Regions from separate parts of the Magnetospirillum gryphiswaldense MSR-1 v2 genome, predicted to be linked through region 1. Evidence: predicted binding sites of a transcription regulator. Region 1 holds the regulator's gene; the other holds the start of a gene.
What was found. Region 1 encodes LexA, which represses DNA repair genes until DNA is damaged. Its sites were predicted from a motif close to ATGTTCTANTTTGGTTC; they were not measured.

Region 2: MGMSRV2_RS15580 (adenosylcobalamin-dependent ribonucleoside-diphosphate reductase) is a predicted target of LexA. The motif match lies at 4,035-4,051, and genes of this name have one in related genera.

What each region holds. Positions count from the first base shown of each region.
Region 1 is NC_023065.1:902,327-909,705, forward strand. Features, by position in the region: gene MGMSRV2_RS04265 (hypothetical protein) at 6-221, shown strand; gene MGMSRV2_RS04270 (bacteriohemerythrin) at 480-872, opposite strand; gene MGMSRV2_RS04275 (ABC transporter substrate-binding protein) at 1,021-2,163, shown strand; gene MGMSRV2_RS04280 (polyprenyl synthetase family protein) at 2,304-3,323, opposite strand; gene MGMSRV2_RS04285 (tRNA1(Val) (adenine(37)-N6)-methyltransferase) at 3,436-4,185, shown strand; gene MGMSRV2_RS04290 (hypothetical protein) at 4,202-4,405, opposite strand; gene lexA (transcriptional repressor LexA) at 4,427-5,137, opposite strand; gene moaC (cyclic pyranopterin monophosphate synthase MoaC) at 5,252-5,728, opposite strand; gene trpC (indole-3-glycerol phosphate synthase TrpC) at 5,731-6,534, opposite strand; gene trpD (anthranilate phosphoribosyltransferase) at 6,536-7,379, opposite strand, start outside.
Region 2 is NC_023065.1:3,237,402-3,244,780, forward strand. Features, by position in the region: gene MGMSRV2_RS15550 (hypothetical protein) at 1-232, shown strand, start outside; gene MGMSRV2_RS15555 (RluA family pseudouridine synthase) at 280-1,281, opposite strand; gene crcB (fluoride efflux transporter CrcB) at 1,291-1,686, opposite strand; gene MGMSRV2_RS15565 (septal ring lytic transglycosylase RlpA family protein) at 1,727-1,999, opposite strand; gene MGMSRV2_RS15570 (acylphosphatase) at 2,186-2,464, shown strand; gene MGMSRV2_RS15575 (GH1 family beta-glucosidase) at 2,531-3,889, shown strand; gene MGMSRV2_RS15580 (adenosylcobalamin-dependent ribonucleoside-diphosphate reductase) at 4,186-6,504, shown strand; gene MGMSRV2_RS15585 (NADPH-dependent FMN reductase) at 6,535-7,107, opposite strand; gene MGMSRV2_RS15590 (hypothetical protein) at 7,110-7,379, opposite strand, start outside.

The DNA of each region.
Region 1 (7,379 bases):
GTCCAATGTCCTTCGCTCACGAACATCACGACAGCCAATGCTACCCGCCGCGGGTCGAGCTGGCCGCCGCGCATGTGGATCGCGGCGAATGGGCATGCGGTCTGGCCATCGCCAACGGCCTGATCAAATGCGCATCGGCCGGCGGCTGCCCGCGCCAGGGCGATTGCAGCCATGCCGCCCAGCGCATGATGACCGTCATCAAGACCATGCTGAACGGCTGATCGCGGCGCTTTACTGACCCGTCAAAAAGTCCTCAGCTTGGCTAGGTGTATTTTTTTCCGCTGATTTAAATGGGGAAAATAGGCTTGAGGTGGCCCTGCGCCTATTCGTCGCTTTTACGTTTTACCGCCTTTGCCGTGCAAAGGCGGGAGAAACACTGAAACCCGCGCGGAAAGCTTGCTTGAGCACGGGTTTACACCTTGGAAATCGGGGGAAAGTACACCGAGGCAAAGCCGAGGGACTTTTTCACGGGCAAAGCTTTAATCCCGGTTCAGATGATGGAAGATCTTCAGGTCTTCCTCGACGATGTGGCGGTACAGCCAGATATTGAGGAAATGCTCGACATCGGCGGCGCTGCGCTCGTTGCTGCCCATGGCCACTTCCTCGCGGAATTCGCTGATTTCCTCCAGCAAGGCGCGGTGCAGGCGTTCATGCACCGTCCAGGTGGGCAGGTGGATGTTGCGCATCACCCGTTCCTCGTGAGCGAAATGGTCCGAGACCATTTCAATCAGCACATCCAACCCGGCCAGCAACTGGCGACGATCCAGCCCGCCATGGACGGCGGCGAAGAATTTTTCCACCTGCGCAATCAAGTCCTGATGCTGCTGATCGATGGAGTTGACGTCGGTGCTCAGGCTTTCTTTCCACGTCATCAGCAACATTCCTCAATGTTTGAAATGCTTTTAAATTGAAGCGGCAATGATTTGCAATGCTTTCCTACCTAGGCGCAAAACCCATGCCGCATAAGCATGATTCGGGCTATGATCGCCGCTCGCTTTTATGGGATTACCGGGTGCAGTGATGAAATTTTTGAGGGTGTTGCTTGCCGCGTCGGTGTTTTCACTTGCCGCCCAGCCTGCCATGGCCGTTGACCCCATCCGCATCGGCTCGTTCCTGTCCGCCACCGGGGTGATGTCGCCCATGGGCGACCCGGAAAAGAAGACGCTGGAAATGGAAGTGGCGCGGATCAACGCCCAAGGCGGCGTGCTGGGCCGCCCGTTGGAACTGGTGTTCTACGATGACGGTTCGGTGCCGGAGAAAGCGGTGGTGGCGGCCAAGCGGCTGATCGAATCCGACCGGGTCGATGTGATCATCGGCGGTTCGGGTACGCCCACCAGTCTGACAGTGCTGCCCATGATGGACAAGGCCGAGATGCCGTTTCTGTCCCTGGGCGGCGGTGTCGCCATCATCGAGCCGGTGCGCAAATGGACCTTCAAGGTGCCGCAAACCGACCGGTTGGCGGCACAGAAGGTCTATGGCGACATGCAGCGGCGCGGCCTGTCCAAGATCGCCCTGTTGTCGGAAAATGTCGGCTTCGGCAAATCGGGCCGCACCCAGTGCCTGGAATTGGCGGCCAGCCATGGCATGGAAATCGTCGCCGACGAAACCTATGGCCCGCGCGATCCCGACGTCACCGTGCAACTGACCCGTATCCGCGCCACCCCCGGTGTGCAGGCGTTGTTCGTGTTCGGCACCGGGCAGGGACCGGCGGTGGTCACCCGCAACATCCGCCAGCTTGATTTGCAGATGCCGGTCTATCAATCGCACGGCGTGGCGTCGAAGGACTTCCTGCGGCTGGTGGGCAAGGCCGCCGACGGCATGCGGCTGCCGTCCTCGCCCCTTGCCATCGTCGACGTGCTGCCCGACAGTGACCGGCAAAAGCCGGTGCTGGCCGCCTTCAAACGCGATTTCGAGACCAGGACCGGCGATGAGGTCAGCATGATGGCCGGCCATTCCTGGGATGCGCTGTATCTGTATGTGGATGCGGTCAAGCGCGCCAATACCACCGACAAGGCCCGCGTGCGTGATGAAATCGAACGCACCCGGGGCTTTGTCGGCCAGGGCGGCATCTTCACCCTGTCGCCCAGCGATCACATGGGGCTGACCCTGGATTCCTTGCACATGGTGGAAATCCAGGGCGGCGACTGGAAGCTGGTGGAATGATTAGACTTGTTTCAGCTAAAGCAGAAACAAGTCTAAACCTTATAAATGGCCCGTGACGGGCCGCTCAGGCGCCGCTGTGTGCGAAGCACACGTCTGTGACTCCCGGCTTATCGCATGTCCACGCTTCGCGTGAAAATGCTCTAATAAGCGCGGTCGATGCAGAAGTCGATGACGTCGATCATCGCCTGTTTGACCGGGCTGTCGGGGAACAGGGCCAGGGCGTCGCGGGCGACTTCGCCGTAATGGCGGGCGCGGGCGATGGTGTCGGCCAGGGCGCCGTGCTTTTCCATCAAGGCGATGGCCTGTTCCAGGTCGCCGTCTTGCTGTTCCAGCCGCTCCACCGTGCGGCGCCAGAATTCGCGCTGCTCGTCGTTGCCGCGACGGAAGGCCAGGATGATCGGCAAAGTGATCTTGCCTTCGCGGAAATCGTCGCCCACGGTCTTGCCCAGGACCGCCTGCTTGGCCGAATAATCGAGCACGTCGTCGATCAGCTGGAAGGCGATACCCAAATTCAGGCCATAGCTGTCGAGAGCGTCTTCCTCGGCCTTGGGGCGGTCGGCGACGATGGCACCGATGCGGCAGGCGGCGGCGAACAGGGCGGCGGTCTTCGAACGGATGACTTCCAGATAGGAATCTTCACTGGTGTCGGTGTCGTTGGCGGTGATCAGCTGCAACACCTCGCCCTCGGCGATGACCGAGGAAGCGCGCGACAAAATGGCCAGCACCGGCAGCGAGCCGTCTTCCACCATCAGTTCGAACGAGCGGGAAAACAGGAAATCGCCGACCAGCACGCTGGGCTTGTTGCCGAACAGGGCATTGGCCGAGGCCTGACCGCGGCGCAATTCCGATTCGTCGACCACGTCGTCGTGCAAAAGCGTGGCGGTATGGATGAATTCGACGCAGGCCGCCAGCTTGACGTGACGCTCGCCGCTATGGCCGGCCAGCTTGGCCGAGGCCAGGGTCAGCACCGGGCGCAAGCGCTTGCCGCCGGCGGCGATGATGTGCCCGGCCAGTTGCGGGATCAGTTCAACCGGGCTGTGCATACGGTCGATAATGGTGCGGTTGACCTTTTCCAGGTCGTCTTTGACCAGGGACACCAAGGTGTCAAAGCTCTTGGCCTTCTTCGCCCGTTCTTCTTCCAAGCTCACCACGACTGCCACTCGACCCACTCCTGAAATCATCTGTGTCCCTGCCGCAGCGAGAACATAGGCTTGCGGCGGAAAGTCGGTCAAGCTTACAAGCACGAGTCACTCATGCAAAAGGATGCCTTTGATGCTGTCCCCGCCGCATATCCCCACCACGACCGACCAATTCCTGGGCGGCAGGCTGGTCTTGCGCCAGCCCATGGATGGCTATCGTGCCGGCTCGGACCCCGTGTTTTTAGCCGCCGCCGTCGATGCCCGGGCCGGTGAAAGGATCCTTGATCTGGGCTCGGGTGTGGGCACCGCCGGGCTGTGCCTGCTGGCCCGTGTCGACGGTATCCATGTCACCGGGCTGGAATTACAGTCGCAACTGGCGGATTTGGCTCAAGCCAACGCGGTGGAAAATGGCTTGGATGGGCGCTACACCGTGGTCCAGGGCTGTCTGACCAGCCGTCCAGCGACATTGCGTGGGGTCACCTTCGACCACGTCATCACCAATCCGCCCTGGTACGAGCCCGGCACCATCCGGGCGCCGCGCGCCGATTCCAAGGCTATCGGTCACCTGGAAGGCGAGGCCGATCTGGCCCAATGGCTGCGGGCGGCGGTCAAATATGTCAAGCCCAAGGGGCGTTTGTGGCTGATCCACCGGGCCGACCATCTGGGTCGCATCCTGTCGGGGTTGGAAGGGTTGAAAGTGGGAGAAATCCGCGTCGTTCCCATCTGGTCCAAACAGGGACGCGCCGCCACTCGGGTTGTGGTGACGGCGCGCAAGGATTCCAAGGCCCCGATGGAGCTGTTGCCCGGCCTGCTGGCGCACGGGGATGATGGGTCTTATACCCCCCAGGCCGAGGCCATCTTGCGGGATGGCCAGCCCTGGTGAGATGTCGCCGTCGTCGCTAACGTACCACCACCTGATTGCTGGACCAGCGGCGGGCCAGCGGGCTGGGCTGGTTCAGCCATTCCTCGAAGCGGCGGCGCGCATCGGCCTCGGCCAGTTTGCGGTTGATGCGTCCCACATAGGTGACGTTCATGTCGGCGGGGCCGTCGACGGTGCGGCCATCCAGGGTGAAGGCGAAGCGGTGAGTGGATGACATGGCCATGGCGGGGGCTCCCTGCCTTTGTCAGTAGCTACGCAGCAGGCCGACCAAGCGGCCCTGCACCTTGACCCGGTCGGGCGGGAAGATGCGGGTTTCATAGGCTTTGTTGGCCGGTTCCAGGGCAATGGAGGCCCCCTTGCGGCGCAGTCGCTTCAGCGTCGCCTCCTGGTCGTCGACCAAGGCGACGACGATGGTGCCGGCCTCGGCGGTATCGCAAGAGCGGATGATGACGGTGTCACCATCCAAGATGCCGGCCTCGATCATGGAATCACCCTCGACCGTCAGCGCGTAATGGTCGCCGCCGGTCAGCAGGGCGGCGGGAACCTCGACGCTGTTGCTGTGGTCGCGCAGGGCTTCAATGGGCGTGCCGGCGGCGATCTTGCCGTAAAGCGGCAGCGACACCGCATCGGCCACGCCGGCAACCGGGGCGGCGCCGGCAAAGACGGTCTGGGTGAAATTGCCCTGGATCACCGTGGGCGAGAACTTGGCCGACGGTGCCGGCAACGGCTGGTCACCCAGGTTGTCCGGCAGCTTGACCACTTCCAGGGCGCGGGCGCGATGGGCGAGGCGACGGATGAAGCCGCGTTCCTCCAGCCCGGTGATCAGGCGGTGAATACCCGATTTCGACTTCAGGTCGAGGGCGTCCTTCATTTCATCGAAGGACGGCGAAATGCCGGTGGCGCGCAGGCGCTCGTCGATGAACATCAGCAATTCGTATTGCTTACGCGTCAGCATGGATGCATCCCCCCATCCGCCCGGATGAAACGGCGGCAAAATGGAACAAAGCCTAAACTTCGGCTTTTGTTCTATGCCTGTTCCGTTTTGTCGTCAAGGGCTTTGATGGGGGAATCACACCGCCTGATAGGTGCCCGATTTGCCGCCGGATTTGTGGAGCAGGCGGATATCGGTGATGCGCATGGACTTGTCCACCGCCTTGACCATGTCATAGACGGTCAAGGCCGCCACCGAGACGGCGGTCAGCGCTTCCATCTCGACGCCGGTCTGGCCGGTCAGCTTGCAGGTGGCCTGGATGTCCACGGCGTTGCGGGCGGGGTCGAGCTGCAATTCCACCTTGACCGAGGACAGGGCCAACGGATGGCACAGTGGGATCAGATCGGGGGTGCGCTTGGCCCCCATGATGCCGGCCAGTTGCGCCACCGCCAGTACATCACCCTTCTTCACCCCACGCGCCTGGATCAGCGCCATGGTGTCCGCCGCCATCAGCACGCTGCCGGCGGCCACCGCCACCCGCTCGGTCGGCGCCTTGGCCGAGACATCGACCATGACGGCGTTGCCCAAGGGGTCAAAATGGGTGAGATCGGTCATGGTCAGACCTTGGCCCCGGCCAGCAGGATCTTGGTGGCCATTTCCACATCGGGGCGTTTCATCAGTGATTCACCGATCAGGAAACGCTTGGCCCCGGCATTGATCATGCGTTTGATGTCGGCGGGGCTGTCGATGCCGCTTTCGCACACCAGCTGGCGGTCGGCGGGGATCAGGGGGGCCAGCCGTTCGGTGGTGCCCAGATCGGTCTTCATGATCTTGAGATCGCGGTTGTTGACGCCGATCAGCTTCGATTTCAGCTTCAACGCCCGTTCCAACTCGGCCTCGTCGTGCACTTCGATCAGCACGTCCATGCCGTAACCAAGCGCGATATCTTCCATGTTCGACAATTCGGCATCGGTCAGGGCCGAGACGATCAGCAAGATGCAATCGGCGCCGAGCGCGCGGGATTCGACGATCTGATAGGGGTCGACGACGAAATCCTTGCGGATCACCGGCAAATCGACGGCGGAGCGGGCTTCGCCCAGATGGGCGTCGGTGCCCTGGAAGAACTTGTTGGTCAGCACCGACAGGCAGGCGGCGCCGGCGCGGGCATAGGCGCGGGCCAGTTGCGCCGGCTCGAAAGTGCTGCGGATCAGTCCGGCCGAGGGCGAGGCCTTCTTGATTTCGGCGATCAGGCCGATACCGATTTCCTCCACCTTCTTGTCCAGCGCGGCGGCGAAGCCGCGCGGCGGCGCTTGGTCCTGGGCCCGGCGCAGCAATTCCTGGATCGGGCGCTGGCTTTTGTGCAGGGCCACTTCCTTGCGCTTGTCGTCGCAGATGCGGTCGAGGATGGTACCGGTGCTCATGTCAAATCTCGCGGTTGGTGATGGCGACCATGCGGTCGAGGGCAGCCTTGGCCGCGCCGTCATCGATGGATTTGGCCGCCAGGGTCACGCCGTCCTTGAGGTCGGCGGCCTTGCCGGCGACCACCAGGGCAGCGCCGGCATTGAACAAGACGATGTCGCGATAGGCGCCGGGCGCGCCCTCCAGCAACGCACGCAGGGCGGCGGCGTTGAAGGCGGCGTCGCCGCCTTTCAGTTCGGACGCATGGGCCATGCGCAGACCGGCATCGCTGGGGCGGATCTCGAAGCTGTGGACCTTGCCGTTCTTCCATTCCGACACCAAGGACGGCGCGGTGATGGTCAGCTCATCCAGCCCGTCCAGGCCGTGCACGGTCCAGGCGCGCTCCACCCCCAGGCGACCCAGAACCTCGGCCATGGGCTCGACCCATTGGCTGGCGAACACGCCCAGAATCTGGAATTTGGCCTTGGCCGGATTGGCCAGCGGCCCCAGCAGGTTGAAGATGGTCCGGGTGCCCAGCTCGACCCGCGGCCCGGCCACATGGCGCATGGCGTTGTGGTGGCGGGGCGCCATCAGGAAGCCGATATTGTTCTGCCACAGGCTTTCCGTCACCAGGGTCATGTCGGCATCGACCTTGATGCCCAAGGCGGCCAGCACGTCGGCGGAGCCCGATTTGGACGACAGCGCCCGGTTGCCGTGCTTGGCTACCGGCACACCGGCACCGGCGACGACGAAGGCGGCGGCGGTGGAAATGTTGTAGGTGCCCGATCCGTCACCGCCGGTGCCGCAGGTGTCGATGGCGCCCTCGGGGGCAGCGACGGCCAAGGCCTTGGCCCGCATGATGCGGGCG
Region 2 (7,379 bases), 2.0 Mb from region 1:
CATCATCGGCGCCCTGGCCGGCAAGAAGTGTACCGACCCGGCTCAGATCATTCCCGTCGATACCGTGCCGGGCAAGGAAACCAAGCCGCGCAAGATCGACCAGAAGGGTATGCTGGTGGATGGTGTGTGGAAGGAAACCTGGACGCTGAAGGCCTGCGGCAAGCAGGTCAACGCCACGGTGGATTTCACCGCCGACGGCAAGGGCGGCATGACCCACAAGGTCAAGCTGTAAGCCTGGACGGATAAAGGTTTAGGGGGGCGAAAGCCCCCCTTTTTATTTCAATCCTGCTCGAAGGCGTCGAACGGCTTGCCGGCACTGCTGAGGTCGAAGCCGAAGAACTCGAATGACTTCTCCATGTGCTCGGGCAAGGGCGCCACCACCACCAGCTCCTTGCCGGTGCGCGGATGGGGAATGCGCACGGCGCGGGCATGCAGGTGCATCTTGCGCGACACCCCGGTGCCGGAAATAAACGCCTCGGTGCCGCCATACTTGCCGTCACCCATGATCGGCGTACCCATCAAAGCCGTATGGGCGCGTAATTGGTGGGTGCGACCGGTGCGCGGCTCCATCTCCAGCCACGCCGCCTTGCGAAGGGCATTGTCCACCACCCGGTACCAGGTGACGGCGCGCTTGCCCTCGTCCTCATCCACCGCCATCTTTTCGCCGGCGCGGCCCGGCAGCTTGGCCAGGGCAGCGTCGATACGGCCCTGACGCAGTTTCGGTACGCCCACCACCAAGGCCCAATAGCATTTGCGCGCCGCCCGGCTTTTGAAGGCGGCGGCCAGCTTGGCGGCGGCATTGGCGGAACGCCCCAGCAGCAGAACACCCGAGGTGTCCTTGTCCAGGCGATGGACCAGACGCGGACGGTCGTCGCGGTCGAACATCAGGGCATCGAGCCAGGCGTCGATGTGCTTGTCGCCGGTGCCGGTGCCGCCCTGGACGGCGATGCCCGCCGGCTTGTTGAGCGCGATGACGTCGTCGTCCATGTAAAGCACGGCGTCGCGCAGCATGCGGGCGATCTTTTCATCGACCACCGGGCGGCGGCTTTCCGGGCTGGGTTTGGGCGCCTCGCCCTCAGGCAGCGGCGGCACGCGGACGTGCTGGCCGGGGTTAAGGCGCTGATTGGCCTTGGCCCGCTTGCCATCGACCCGCACCTGTCCGGTGCGAAGCCATTTTTCCAGCAGGCCATGGCCAACAGTGGGGTAATGCCGCTTGAACCAGCGGTCCAGGCGGATATCGGCATCGTCTTCGGCGACGGCCAGGATTTGTACGCTATTCATGGCCGGAAGCTACACCAGGTTGCGCACCAAAGCCATGGCGGCGAACAGGGCGCCGACCGAGGCCAGCACCGATACCGCCACATAAAAAGCGGCGACGGCCCAGTCGTGCCGCTCGACCAGCAAGGCGACATCCAGGGAAAAGGTGGAAAAGGTGGTGAAGCCGCCCAGAATGCCGGTCATCAGGAACAGTTTGATGTCCTGACTGGGCTGCCAGGCCAGGGCGCCCAATTCGGCCAGCACGCCCATGACGAAGCTGCCGACGATGTTGACGAACAAGGTGCCCCAGGGGAAAGAACCGCCCAGCCACTGCCCCAGCAGCACCATGGACAGATAGCGGGCGGAGGAGCCCAAGGCTCCGCCCGTCGCCACCCACAGCAATGCGGTCAAGGTCTGGCCGGTATTCATGCCCTCTTGCTGGCATGGGATGCGGCCTTTGGCAAGAAATTCATGCCAAAGGCCGCACCGTCACCGAAGCGCGGCCCAGATGGCGCATGCCCAAACGGTCGGCCGCCGCCGGCGACAGATCGATGCCGCAACGGCCACAGCGGTCGTTGATACGCACCATCACCGATTTGCGCCCATGCCGCACTTCGACCACACTGCCCAAAGGCAGGGTGGGATGGGCGGCGGTCATCGCCCGCACATCGAACTTCTCGCCACTGGCGGTACGCTTGCCGTGATATTTAAGGCCATACCACGATGCCTCTGTCGTCTGCACCGCGAAAGCGGAGGCTGAGTATATACAAGCACAAGACACGATCATTGCAGCGATGAGTCGCAGCATTATTAATGTCCCCGAACATGAACCCGAAGCGACATTAATTTTTCACATCTCATTCATCAACTGTTTTTATTATGGTCTTTTTTTAGTAAAATTTTAAGGATCGAGCGCACAGGAATGACCATGATTGACTGCAAGCATGTCTTGATCTCTGGTCGAGTCCAGGGGGTTTGGTATCGCGGCTGGACGGTTCAGCAGGCCCAGGCCTTGAACTTGGCCGGATGGGTCCGAAATCTGTCGGATGGCCGGGTCGAAGCGGTTTTCCATGGTCCGGTCGAGCGGGTGCGGGCGATGATCGAGGCCTGCCGTCAAGGCCCGCCCGCCGCCTGCGTCGACCGCATCGACATCGACCAATGGACGGAAGCCCCACCCCCTGGCTTTCACCAGCGCCCCACCTTGTAGGGGATGACAAAGGACACGTTTGGGATGAAACTGAAGAGACGTGAATTCCTCGCCGGAGCCGCCGCCATGGCCGTAACCCCCGCTTTCGCTGCCCTGCCATCGCCGAAGACCTTCCCCAAGGACTTTCTGTGGGGGGCGTCGACCTCCGCCTATCAGATCGAAGGTGCGCTCGACGTGGATGGGCGCGGTCCCGATATCTGGGATACCTATACCAAACAGGGCCGCATCACCGACGGCACTTCGGCGGCGCGGGCGTGCGAGCATTACACCCGCTACCCCGAAGACGTGGCGCTGATGAAAGCCGCCCACTTCAACGCCTATCGCTTTTCCATCGCCTGGCCGCGCATCGTCCCCGCCGGCACCGGCGCCATCAACGCCAAGGGTCTGGATTTCTATGACCGCCTGGTGGACGAAATCCTCAAGGCCGGCATCAAGCCCATGGCCTGTCTGTACCATTGGGACTTGCCGCAGCCGTTGCAGGACAAGGGCGGCTGGCAGGGCCGCGAAGTGGTCGGCCCCTTCGCCGACTATGCCCGCATCATCACCAAGCGCCTGGGCGACCGGGTCAAGGATTGGATGATGCTGAACGAACCCAACGTGGTGTCCATCTTCGGCTATGGCCTGACCGATCAGGCGCCCGGCCTCAATCTGGGCGAAATGGGCGTGCTGAAGGCGCTGCATCACCAGAATCTGGCCCAGGGCGCGGCCTTGCGCGCCATCCGCGCCGAACATGCCGATCTGCGGCTGGGCACGGTGACCAACATCCAGCCCTGCCGCCCCGACACCGATTCGGACGCCGACCGCGCCGCCGCCATCCGCTGGGACGCGGTGTGGAACCGGGTCACCGTCGACGGCCTGCTGCGCGGCCAGATCCCCGACGTGCTGGCGGAAAAGATGGCCCCCATCGTCCAGGCCGGCGACCTGGACAACATCAAGTTCCCCATCGACCTGCTGGGCATCAATTATTACAGCCGTTGCACCATGAAATACGACCCCGACCACATGTTCCAGGTGTGGTGGGGCGACCCCAAGGCCGACCGTTACACCTTCATGGGCTGGCCGGTGCAGCCCGACGGGCTTTATGACCTGTTGATGGAATTCAAGAACCTCTACGGCAACCCGGCCACCTTCGTCGCCGAGAACGGCGCCGCCTATGACGACGTGGTCAGCCCCGACGGTCAGGTGCACGACGTCGAACGCACCCAATTCCTGCAAGAGCACATCGCCCAGGTGGGACGCGCCTTGGGCGACGGCGCCAATATCAAGGGCTATCTGGCGTGGTCGCTGTTGGACAATTTCGAATGGTCGTTCGGCCTGTCCAAGCGCTTCGGCATCATCCGCGTCGATTACGACACGCAAAAGCGCACGCCCAAGGACAGCTACAAATGGTACGCCGACTTCATCAAGCAGGCGCGCGGGCTGTAAAAAACCAACCCTTTCAGGGGGTTCGGCTTAGTTATCAGACTTGTGGAAAACTTTGTGGACGGAAGCCTCTTCCGTCCACATTTTTGTCTGTGGATAAGGGGTATAAGTAGTCGTGGCCTTGGGAAATCAAGCACTTGACTTGTGGAAACAAAAATAGAACAATCCACCTTGACGACCCCCTGCCCAAAGCCCTAGACTGCCGCCCGAATGCCGCCTAAACGGCGGTTTTTCCATAAAATTCAATCTGTTTCCAAGGTATCGACAGCCTTGGCCGCAGCAGGCGTGGAGAGTCCGGTATGACGCAGGTGGCCAGCATTTCCCAACAGATCTGGGACATGAAGTATCGGCTGAAGGATGCCGACGGCACCCCTGTGGACAAAACCATTGAAGAGACCTGGGGCCGCATCGCCAAGGCGCTGGCCCAGGCGGAAAAAGACCCCGCCTTGTGGGAAGCCCGCTTCGCCGACGCGCTGGCCGATTTCAAGTTCCTGCCGGCGGGGCGCATCATCTCGGGCGCCGGCACCGACCGCCGCGTCACCATGTTCAATTGCTTCGTCATGGGCGACATCCCCGACGACATGGCCGGCATCTTCGAACATCTGAAGGAAGCCGCCCTGACCATGCAGCAAGGCGGCGGCATCGGTTATGACTTTTCGACCCTGCGGCCCAAGGGCGCTCCGGTCAAGGGCGTGGGCGCCGATGCCTCGGGGCCGTTGTCGTTCATGGATGTGTGGGACGCCATGTGCCGCACCATCATGAGCGCCGGTTCGCGCCGCGGCGCCATGATGGCGACCATGCGCTGCGACCACCCGGATATCGAGGCCTTCATCGACGCCAAGCATGAAGCCGGGCGCCTGCGCATGTTCAACCTGTCGGTGCTGATCACCGATCCGTTCATGGAAGCGGTCAAGCACGATCAGGCGTGGGAACTGGTGTTCGGCGGCGTGGTCTATAAATCCCTGCCGGCCCGGGCCCTGTGGGACAAGATCATGCACGCCACCTATGCCTATGCCGAGCCGGGCGTCATCTTCATCGACCGCATCAACCGCCTGAACAACCTGCATTATTGCGAGACCATCCACGCCACCAATCCCTGCGGCGAACAGCCGTTGCCGCCTTACGGCGTCTGCCTGCTGGGCTCGGTCAATCTGGCCAAGCTGGTGGTCGATCCGTTCGAGGCCAAGGCCCGGCTGGACATGGACAAATTGCGCGATCTGGTGCGCGTCGCCGTGCGCATGATGGACAACGTCATCGACGTGTCGCGCTTCCCGCTCGACCGCCATGAGAACGAGGCCAAGAGCAAGCGTCGCATCGGCCTGGGCGTCACCGGTCTGGCCGATGCGCTGATCCTGTGTAACGCCCGTTACGGCGGCAAGGACGCCCTGCTTCTCACCGAGGAATGGATGGGCGCATTGCGGCGCGAGGCCTATCTGGCCTCGGTCGAGCTGGCCCAGGAAAAAGGCGCCTTTCCGCTTTACCAGAAGGAACCTTACCTGGCCGGTGAGACCATCCAGGCGCTGGATGCCGACGTGCAGGCGGCCATCGCCGAACACGGCATCAGAAACGCGCTTTTGACCTCGATCGCGCCCACCGGCACCATTTCCCTGTTCGCCGACAACGTCTCGTCCGGGCTGGAGCCGGTGTTCAGCTTCACCTATACCCGCGCCGTGCTGCAAAAAGACGGCACCCGGCGCGAGGAAGAGGTCAGCGATTACGCCTATCGCCTGTTCCGGCTGCTGAAAGGCGAAAACGCCGCGCTGCCGCCCGCCTTCGTCGATGCCCAGCGGCTCAATCCGACCGAGCACGTGGTCATGCAGGCCGCCGTGCAGAAATACATCGATTCATCCATTTCCAAGACCATCAACGTCCCCGAAAGCATCTCGTTCGAGGACTTCCGTCATGTCTACGAACAGGCCTATGCCAGCGGCTGCAAGGGCTGCACCACCTATCGCCCCAACGACATCACCGGCTCGGTGCTGACGGTGAAGAAGGAGGAGCCCAAGGCCGAGGATCAGGACCAGCCGCAACTGCCCCTGGGCAAGCCAGCCGCGCGGCCCGAGGATTATCTGGACGCCGGCGGCGTGATCCACCTGACCCAGCCCTTGGACCGGCCCGAGGCGCTGCCCGGCGCCACCTACAAGGTGCGGTGGCCGGACAGCGACCACGCCATGTACATCACCATCAACGACATCATCGAGAACAATCGCCGCCGCCCGTTCGAAGTGTTCATCAACTCGAAGAACATGGAGCATTATGCCTGGACGGTGGCCTTGACCCGGATGATTTCCGCCGTGTTCCGCCGTGGCGGCGACATCGCTTTCGTCGTCGAGGAATTGAAGGCGGTGTTCGACCCGCGCGGCGGCCAATGGATGGGCGGCAAATATGTGCCGTCGCTGTTGGCGGCCATCGGCGAGGTGATCGAGCGCCACATGATCGCCATCGGCTTTGTTGCCGACGATGCCGAGGACGATTTGCCGGAAGACGTCGACCAACGCAAGGTGGTCAACCTGAGCGGGGCACGGCTGCGCCATTGCCCCAAATGCGGCCAACCGGCACTGCTGCGCCAGGAAGGCTGCGACACCTGCACCTCGTGCGGCTATTCCAAGTGTGGGTAATGCCAAGGGGCTGCGGAAACCGACAAGACCTCACCCGGTCGAAGCCGCGCCTCTCGCGCTGAGTTTGACCAACTGTACCAGCGCCGCCAGCAGCTTCTCGATGATCTGTCTGGTCGGCTGGTCGGTCAGCGCGCCATCCTGATCGAAACGTGACGCGGCATTGCCGATCATCACTTCCGGCTGGTTGACCGTGGGCATGTCCAGCGTCACCAGAATTTGCCGGAGATGGTATTGGGCGCGGGCGGTGCCCAAATTACCGCTGGAGGCCCCCATGATTGCCGCCGGCTTGCCCGTCCAGGCACTGTCGCCATAGGGCCGCGACGCCCAGTCGATGGCGTTCTTGAGCCCGCCGGGAATGGAATAATTGTATTCCGGCGTCGTGAACAAGATGGCATCGGCGGCCAGGATCTGTCGCTTGAATTCCAGCACCGAAGCCGGCGGCGCCATTTCATCATCCTGGTCGTAAATGGGAATATTGTGGAGGTCGATCAGCTTCACCACCACACCTTCCGGCGCCAATTCCCGTGCCGCCCTGAGGGCCGCACGGTTGTAGGATTCCTTGCGCAGGCTTCCCACGATGCCCAGAATTACGATTTCAGCCATTTTCACAACTCCGTCCGCTTCTCCGCCACGTTGAGATCCTTGCAATCACCAACCGAAGCCCGGATGACATTGCGCGCAACCAGCGTTTCCGCCTCGGTCCGTGTTTCCACCACCAACACGACCTGACCGCTGGCGATGGCGTCGCTGACCAGATCGGAAAGCCGTCCGTCCTTGCGTTCGTCATTGCCTGGGGAAGCGCCGACCGAGGCCCCGACCAAAGCGCCGAGACTGGCGCCCCACCCCAGCATGACCAAAGGAGCAACCAGCGGGCT